One region of the Cellulomonas sp. P4_D11 genome, then DNA from elsewhere that is predicted to be linked to it. Evidence: predicted binding sites of a transcription regulator. Region 1 holds the regulator's gene; the other holds the start of a gene.
What was found. The regulator HspR, encoded in region 1, represses chaperone genes until heat shock. The targets are predictions, from matches to a motif close to AAGTTGAGTCNNNNNGACTCAACTT.
Positions count from the first base shown of each region.

Region 2: clpB (ATP-dependent chaperone ClpB) is a predicted target of HspR. The motif match lies at 2,344-2,368, and genes of this name have one in related genera.

Region 1 covers NZ_JBFUIK010000005.1:7,195-11,604, reverse strand. The annotation lists gene grpE (nucleotide exchange factor GrpE) at 1-425, shown strand, start outside; gene AC1DT4_RS04430 (DnaJ C-terminal domain-containing protein) at 507-1,478, shown strand; gene AC1DT4_RS04425 (heat shock protein transcriptional repressor HspR) at 1,538-1,903, shown strand; gene AC1DT4_RS04420 (LPXTG cell wall anchor domain-containing protein) at 1,992-2,999, opposite strand; gene AC1DT4_RS04415 (aminotransferase class V-fold PLP-dependent enzyme) at 3,268-4,410, shown strand, end outside.
Region 2 covers NZ_JBFUIK010000006.1:102,975-107,384, reverse strand. The annotation lists gene AC1DT4_RS05865 (hypothetical protein) at 1-427, shown strand, start outside; gene AC1DT4_RS05860 (hypothetical protein) at 477-1,349, opposite strand; gene AC1DT4_RS05855 (alpha/beta hydrolase) at 1,346-2,290, opposite strand; gene clpB (ATP-dependent chaperone ClpB) at 2,415-4,410, shown strand, end outside.

The sequences.
Region 1 (4,410 bases):
CCGAGCGGCTCGAGGAGCTCCAGCGCTCCAAGGCGGCGTACTACAACCTCGAGCAGCAGTACTCCGGGTTCGTGAAGCGGTCGAAGGCGGACGCTCTCGCCGCTCACGACCGCGGGGTGCACGCCATCGTCGAGGCGCTGATCCCGGTGCTGGACGACATCGAGCTGGCCCGCCAGCACGGTGACCTCACCGGGCCGTTCGTGTCCATCGCGGAGAAGCTCGAGGCGACCCTCGGTCGCTTCGGGGTGGTCCGCTACGGCGAGGCCGGCGAGGCGTTCGACCCCGCGGTGCACGAGGCGCTCATGCACTCGCACTCCGCGGACGTCACCGAGTCGACCGTGCAGATGGTGCTGCAGCCCGGCTACCGCACCCCCGACCGGGTCCTTCGGGCCGCCCGCGTCGCGGTCGTGGACCCCGAGGCGTAAGAACCGCAGTAGCGTCCGAGCAGATGGGGGCCAGAACCTCCATCTGCTCGGACGCTGCACAGACATCAAGGAAGGAGCGGCGTGACCGGTCAGGACTGGCTCGAGAAGGACTTCTACTCGGTCCTCGGCGTCCCCAAGGACGCTGACGCCGCGACCATCAAGAAGGCGTACCGCAAGCTCGCGCGCCAGATGCACCCGGACCACAACCCGGGCGACGCGAAGGCCGAGGCCAAGTTCAAGGACGTCGGCGAGGCCTACGCGGTCCTCTCCGATGCCGAGCAGCGCGGTCAGTACGACCAGCTGCGCGCCATGGCCGGCGGCCCGCGCTTCACGTCGGGCGGCCGCGGCGGCACCGCCGGGTTCGAGGACGTGTTCGGCGGCATGTTCGGCGGCCAGCAGGGCGGCGGTCGCGTCCGGTACAGCAACGCCCCCGGCGGGGCGGCCGGGTTCGAGGACATCCTCGGCGGCCTGTTCGGCAACGGCGGCGCGGGCGGGTTCGCGCCCGGCCCCCAGCAGGGTGTCGACCTCGCGACGAGCGCGACCCTGCCCTTCCGCCAGGCGGTCGAGGGCTCGACGGTCTCCCTGAGCGTCGAGGGCCGGACCGTGAACGCCCGCATCCCCGCCGGCGTGCGCGACGGCCAGAAGATCCGCCTGCGCGGCAAGGGTCGGCCCGGCGAGCGCGGCGGACCGGCGGGCGACCTCGTCATCACCGTCCGCGTGACCCCGCACCCCGTGTTCTCGCTCGACGGCGACAACCTGCGGATCACGGTCCCCGTCGCGTTCGACGAGGCCGCGCTGGGCGCGACGATCGAGGTGCCGACGCTCGACGGGTCCACCGTCCGCGTCCGCGTGCCCGAGGGCACCCCGTCGGGCCGTGCCCTGCGCGTCAAGGGCAAGGGCGTCCCCGGCACCAAGGGCGACCTGCTCATCACCGTCCAGGTCGTCGTCCCGCAGCGGCTCAACACCGCGGCCCGCGAGGCGGTCCAGGCGTTCGGCATCGCGACCTCCGGTGAGGACGTGCGCGCCGGCCTGCTCGACGCGGCGAAGACGTAGCCGTGGCCACCGAGGACGCCAAGGTCTACGTCATCTCGGTCGCCGCCGAGCTGGCGGGCATGCACCCCCAGACCCTGCGCCAGTACGACCGGCTCGGCCTGGTCAGCCCCAGCCGGGCGAGCGGCCGTGGGCGGCGCTACTCGCTGCGCGACATCGCGACGCTGCGCGAGGTCCAGCGCCTCTCGCAGGACGAGGGCGTCAACCTGGCCGGCATCAAGCGGATCCTCGAGCTCGAGGCGGAGCTCGACGGCCTGCGCCGGCAGATCGAGTACCTCCGCGCGTTCGTCGAGCCGGGCCGCCGCGTCTTCACGGCCGACCCGACGGGCGCCGTCGAGGCGGTCAGCCGCACCGCGAGCCGCAGCCGGCGCCCGACCACCACGGCGGACCGCGCCGCGATCGTCCTCTGGCGCCCGACCTCCCGCTGAGGTCACCACCGAACGACACGAGGCCGCCCGGCCCGCGCTCCGAGAAGGAACGCGGGCCGGGCGGCCTCAGTCGTGCTGGGCGCGACGGTCAGGCGCGGCGGCGACGGGCGAGCAGGACGCCACCGATCCCCGCGAGGACGAGCGCGCCGGCCAGGGCGGCCGTCGGCCCGTTCTGCGAGCCGGTGACCGCGAGCTCCGCCCCCGCCTGGGCAGAGGCGGCAGGCGACGGGGTCGTACCGGCGGGTGCCGGGGTCGTCGGGGTCGCGGAGGGCGCGGCCGCTGCGACGAACGGCGTCACGAGCGAGCTGTCCGTCACGTCGATGCGCCAGTCGCCGTCGGGGTCGACGAGGCCGGTCGAGTCGGTGTACGCACCGGCGCGGGCACGCACGAACGGCACGAACTCGGTGCTGTCGTCGCCCGGGAGCGTGCCCGAGTACGTGGGCGGCACGTCGACCGATCCGAAGGCCGTCACCACGTCGCCGTCGGCGTCGAGCGGGACGACGGTGCCCGTCCAGGTGCCGTCGGCCGCGATCGTGACCGTGTACCGCTCGGTGGAGATCTGGTCCATGGCGGTGCCGTCGGCGCTGTCGAGCGGCAGCACGCAGTGCTCACCGGGCCCGAAGACGAAGTTGCCGGCGACGAAGAACTTGTCGTTGCTGCAGAAGGCCATGCCGCCGACGCCGGAGCCGGCGCCCTGGTTGTCCTGGCCCCAGATGACCGGGTCCTGGTCGTGCGCGGGGCTGGCGAGCGCCGTGCCCTGGACGGGGGTCTCGTTCGCGACGACCCGCAGGAAGCCCACGGCGTACAGGTTCGCCTGCGAGTCCTGAGGATCCTTCCAGTGGGCGGCGTTCGGGTTCGCGGCGATCGTCGTCGTGAACGTCACGGTCTCGCCCGCGGCGAGGTCCGACACCGAGAAGCCGAGGTCCGCGTCGTACGCGAAGTACGCCGGGCGGGTCGTGCCGTCGGTCGCCGACGCGCGGTGGCCGCTGGCGACCCCGTCGTAGCCGGTCGCGGCCGCGGCCGCAGGGCCGGCGAGGGCGAACGTCAGGGGGACTGCGGCGACTGCGCCGAGCGTGAGGGCGAGGGAGCGCCGCATGGGGGAGCCTTTCGGAGGCATGGTTTTGGACAAGCGTCCAACTTCAGCGTCCATGGAAACACCCGACAGCCGGAGCTCCGACCGAACCTCCCTGCCCGGTGCCCGCGGGTGTCCGATCCCTCCGGGGACCTCCCGACTCGGACCGCGCGGACGTGACCGATCTCACGTCCGGTCCGGCCGTGCCGTCGCGTGGTGCCGCCGCCGGGGCAACCACTTCCTGCTAGGTGGCCATGGGGGCGACGCGGGTGGCTGCCTAGACTCGGCGGTCGTGACGATCGACCTCGAACGCGCCCGCCGCGACACGCCCGGCATCGACCACGTGGCGCACCTCAACAACGCCGGTGGCGCCCTGCGACCGAGCGTCGTGACCGACACCGTCGTCGCGCACCTGCGCCGCGAGGCGGAGATCGGTCCGTACGAGGCGGAGGCCGAGTCGGAGGACCGCGTGTCCGCCGTGTACGACTCCGTGGCCGCGCTCGTCGGCGCGCACCGCGACGAGATCGCCCTGGTGCAGAGCGCCACGGCCGCCTGGAACGTCGCGTTCTCGGCGATCCCGGTGACCCGTGGTCAGCGCATCCTCACGGCCCGGACCGAGTACATCAGCAACGCGATCGGCCTGCTCCAGGCGTGCGAGCGCTCGGGGGCGACCCTCGAGGTGATCGAGGACGACGAGCACGGCCAGGTCGACCTCGACCAGCTCGAGCGGCGGCTCGACGACGACGTCGCGCTCGTCGCCCTGACGCACGTCCCGACCGGCGGCGGCGTGGTCAACCCGGCCGCGGAGGTCGGCGCCCTCACCCGGAAGGCCGGCGTCCCGTTCCTGCTCGACGCGTGCCAGTCCGTCGGCCAGCTCGACGTCGACGTCGAGGAGCTGGGGTGCGACCTGCTCGCCGCCACCGGCCGCAAGTTCCTGCGCGGCCCGCGCGGCACCGGCTTCCTCTATGCGAGCCGCGGGATCGTCGACAGCCTGGTCCCGCCCGTGCTCGGCCTGGGCGCGGCCCGCTGGACGTCCGCGAGCACGTACGAGGTCGTGCCCGGCGCCCTGCGGTTCGAGACCTGGGAGCGGTCGATCGCCGACAACCTCGGCCTCGGCGCCGCGGCCGACTACGCGCTGTCGTTCGGGCTGCCCGCCATCGAGGAGCGCGTCACCGGCCTCGCGGCGCGCCTGCGCGCGGAGCTCGCGGAGCTGCCGGGCGTGACGGTGCGTGACAAGGGCGAGCGCCGGTCAGGCATCGTCACGTTCACGGTCGAGGGGCAGCCCGCCGACGAGGTCCGCGCCCGCGTCGCGGCCGCGGGCGTGAACGTCAGCGTCACGCGCGTCTCGTCCGCCCAGCTCGACTTCGGGGCGCGCGGCCTGACCGAGGTGGTCCGTGCGTCACCGCACTACTACACGTCGGACGAGGAGCTGGAT
Region 2 (4,410 bases), on a different contig from region 1:
GTCGGTCGCGGCCACGGTTCCGCCGAAGTCGTCCGACGACCTGACCGCGCCGCTCGAGGGCAAGATCACGGTGTCCGGCAACCTGGTTCCCGGCGGCACGATCACGGTGACGGCCCCTGGCCACGCCGGTGAGACCGTCGACGGGGCCGTCTACTCCGCCCCGCGCCTGCTCGGCACCACGGCGCTCTCGGCGCAGGCGACCGCGACCTTCGTCCTCCCGGCCGACCTGCCCACCGGGCAGCACCGGGTCGCGCTCTACGCCGCGAACGGCACCGTCATCGGCTGGGCCACGATCACGGTCGGCGCCCAGCTGGCCGCGACCGGTGTCAACGCCACGGCGCTCGCGCTCGGCGGCTCGGTGGCACTGCTCGCGGGCTCGGGCCTGCTCGTGCTCGCGCGTCGTCGGACGGCGTCGGCGCGGGCCTGACCGTTGTGACGGACGCCGGCGGGGCCTCGGCCACGCCGGCGTCCGTGCGTCAGACCGGGTGCCAGGCGGTCGAGTCGTCGCGCCCGCGCACCAGCCGGCCCAGAGCGCCCTCGTCCTGCGCGCACGCCCGGCCGATCACGCACGCGAGCCCCAGGGCGAAGCTCAGCGCGAACAGCCACCCGATGTAGGCGAACACGAGGCCCAGCACGCCGAACTGGCGGGTCCCCGAGAGCAGCACGATGGGCAGGTAGACCTGGCCCGCCAGGCTGAGCAGGCCGAGCAGGAGCGCGGACACGCCACCGGTGAACGCGAGGACGCGGACCGGGATCTGGGCGTGCAGCAGCGCCCAGGGGATGTAGGTCCAGACGACCGCCCACACGACGACCCGGACGATGAAGTCCCAGAGAGCGGGTAGGGGGACCCCCTCGGTGGCCTCGCGTGTGACCTCGATCAGGCCGATGGCCAGGACCACGGCCAGCACGGTGGTCAGCCAGCGCCATGCCGACCGCAGCCCGGGCCGCCTGACCTGCCAGATCTTGGCGTACATGCGCTCGAGGGCTCGGGAGTAGGAGGTCGCGCCGATCAGGGCGACCAGGAGGCCGAGGATCCCGACGGTGCCCCCCAGGGTCGCGCTGGTGCTCACGCTGCCGGCAAGGGCCTCGCGTGTCTCCTCGGTGAGGCCGAGGGTGTCCGCCATGAACGAGCCGAACCCGTCCTGGTTGGGGCGGAGGGCCGCCATCACGATCATCATGGGCACGATGGACACGAACGCCTGGGCGGCGAGCGTCATGGCGCGGTCGAACGGCTCGATCGCGACGAAGCCCGTGTAGCCACGCTCGACGAGGCCGCCGAGCGGGGTGAGCCGGAGCCGGGCCGCGATCCGGAGCCCGCGCAGGCGCCAGCGCGCGACCCTGCCCGTCACGGCAGCCGGGCGTCGAGGAACCTCAGCACCTCGGCGACGTACGTGTCGCGGGCGGGCAGCGGCGACAGGGCGAGGTCGTGGGCGCCGCCCGGAACCTCGACGAAGGTCACGTCCGGTCCCAGCTTCGGCGCCAGGCGCTTCATGTCCGCCACGTCGAGCACCGAGTCGGTCGTCAGGAGGGCGTCGTGCCAGGCGTCGTCGGAGCCCGAGGCGTCGGACGCCAGCAGCAGGACCGGGACGTCGATGGCGAGTCCCGCGGCCACCCGAGCGTGCCCACGACGAATCGTCCGCGCGAAGCTGGCCCGGGCCGGGAAGCCGTCGACCGGCTTCCACGCGAGGTCGTACGACCACTCGCCGCCGGTGTCCTCGTGCAGCGCGCGCCCGTAGAACGGCGCGATCTTGCCGACCACGAGGTTCGGGGCGACCTTGCCCACGCCGTCCAGCACGGCCGTGAAGACCGTGCGCTCGAACCAGGAACCGTTCAGGTCCAGCCACGGGCTGTTCAGCACGAGCGCGTCGATGAGCCCCTCGCCGCGGCGGGAGTCGGCCCAGAGCGACGTCACCAGCCCGCCCATCGAGTGGCCGAGCAGGACGATCTCGTCGTGGTCCTGCCTGATCACGCGGATCGCAGCGTCGATCTCCTCGGCGAACGCGCCCAGGTCCGTGACGTGGTTGGCCGGGCGGCCCTCGCGGATGGACCGGCCGAAGTCGCGCAGGTCGAGGGCGTAGACGTCGTAGCCGTGTGCCGCGAGGGCGTCGCCGAAGGCGGTGTGGAAGAAGTAGTCGACGAACCCGTGCACGTACAGCAGGGCCCGCCGGCTGGGGGAGCCGACGCGGTGGACCAGGGTGGCGACCGGGTCCGGGGTGCCGCCGTCCGGCCGCAGCGGCAGGGTCCGGGAGGTCCAGCCGGGGCCCAGCACGTCCGGGACGTCGTCGCTCATGGCGTGATCGTGCCACGGGCGCGGCGCCCCGGTGCGGTGAACCGAGCCGAACAGAGTTGAGCGGAATAGACTCAACTCTGACGGTCGTTGCGATGAGCAGACACGACACCACACAGGAGGTCTTGTGGACGCCAAGTTCACCACCCGCTCCCAGGAGGCCCTGGGCGACGCCATCCAGCAGGCATCGGCCGCCGGCAACCCGCAGCTCGAGCCCGCGCACCTGCTGAACGCCCTGCTCCAGCAGGAGGGCGGCGTGGCCAACGGGCTGCTCGACGCCGTCGGCACCGACCGCACCGCGCTCGGCCGCGCCGTCCGCGGCATGCTCGTCAACCTGCCCGCCAGCAGCGGCTCCACCGTCGCCCAGCCGTCGGCGTCGCGGGCGACGTCGACCGCGCTCGAGGCCGCCTCCTCCGAGGCGCGCTCCCTCGGCGACGACTACATCTCCACCGAGCACCTGCTGCTCGGCCTGGCCACTGGACAGTCCGGCGTGGCCGACGCACTGCGCGCCCAGGGTGCGTCCCGCGAGGCGCTCGCGGCCGCCCTGCCGACGGTGCGGGGCTCCGCGCGCGTCACGACGCCCAACCCCGAGGGCACGTACAAGGCGCTCGAGCAGTACGGCCTCGACCTGACGCAGCGGGCGCGCGAGGGCAAGCTCGACCCCGTCATCGGTCGCGACGCCGAGATCCGCCGCGTGGTGCAGGTCCTGTCGCGGCGCACCAAGAACAACCCCGTGCTCATCGGCGAGCCCGGCGTCGGCAAGACGGCTGTCGTGGAGGGCCTGGCGCAGCGCATCGTCGCCGGCGACGTGCCCGAGTCGCTCCGCGGCAAGAAGCTGGTCGCGCTCGACCTGGCCGCGATGGTGGCCGGAGCCAAGTACCGCGGCGAGTTCGAGGAGCGCCTGAAGGCCGTGCTGGCCGAGATCACCGGCTCGAACGGCGAGGTCGTGACCTTCATCGACGAGCTGCACACGGTCGTCGGCGCGGGCGCCGGCGGCGAGGGCGCCATGGACGCGGGCAACATGCTCAAGCCCATGCTGGCCCGCGGCGAGCTGCGACTCGTCGGTGCGACCACGCTCGACGAGTACCGCGAGCGCATCGAGAAGGACCCTGCGCTCGAGCGCCGGTTCCAGCAGGTGTTCGTCGGCGAGCCGTCCGTGGAGGACACCGTCGCCATCCTGCGCGGGCTCAAGGAGCGGTACGAGGCGCACCACAAGGTGACCATCGCCGACTCCGCGCTCGTCGCCGCGGCGACCCTGTCCGACCGCTACATCACGGGCCGTCAGCTGCCCGACAAGGCCATCGACCTGGTCGACGAGGCCGCGTCCCGGCTGCGCATGGAGCTCGACTCGTCGCCCGTCGAGATCGACGAGCTGCAGCGTGCCGTCACGCGCCTCGAGATGGAGGAGGTCGTGCTCTCCGAGTCCGACGACCCCGCGTCGAAGGACCGCCTGGAGCGCCTGCGCAAGGACCTGGCCGACCGGCGCGAGGACCTCGCGTCGCTCACCGCGCGGTGGGAGAAGGAGAAGGCCGGGCACAACCTCGTCGGCGACCTCAAGGCCCGGCTCGACGCGCTGCGCAGCGACGCCGAGCGGCTGCAGCGCGAGGGTGACCTCGAGAAGGCCGCGCGCATCCTGTACGGCGAGATCCCCACGCTGCAGGAGCAGATCTCGGCCGCGGAGGCCGACGAGGAGGCGGTCGACACGGCCCCCGACGGGCCGCCGATGATCGCGGACAAGGTGGGTCCCGACGAGGTCGCCGAGGTGGTCGCGCAGTGGACCGGCATCCCCGCCGGCCGCCTGCTCGAGGGCGAGACCGCGAAGCTGCTGCGCATGGAGGACGTGCTGGGCGAGCGGCTGATCGGCCAGCGCCCAGCCGTCACCGCGGTGTCCGACGCCGTCCGGCGCGCCCGCGCGGGCATCTCCGACCCGGACCGCCCGACGGGCAGCTTCCTGTTCCTCGGGCCCACCGGCGTCGGCAAGACCGAGCTGGCCAAGGCGCTCGCGGACTTCCTGTTCGACGACGAGCGCGCGATGGTGCGGATCGACATGTCCGAGTACGCGGAGAAGCACTCCGTGGCGCGGCTCGTCGGCGCCCCTCCCGGGTACGTCGGCTACGAGGAGG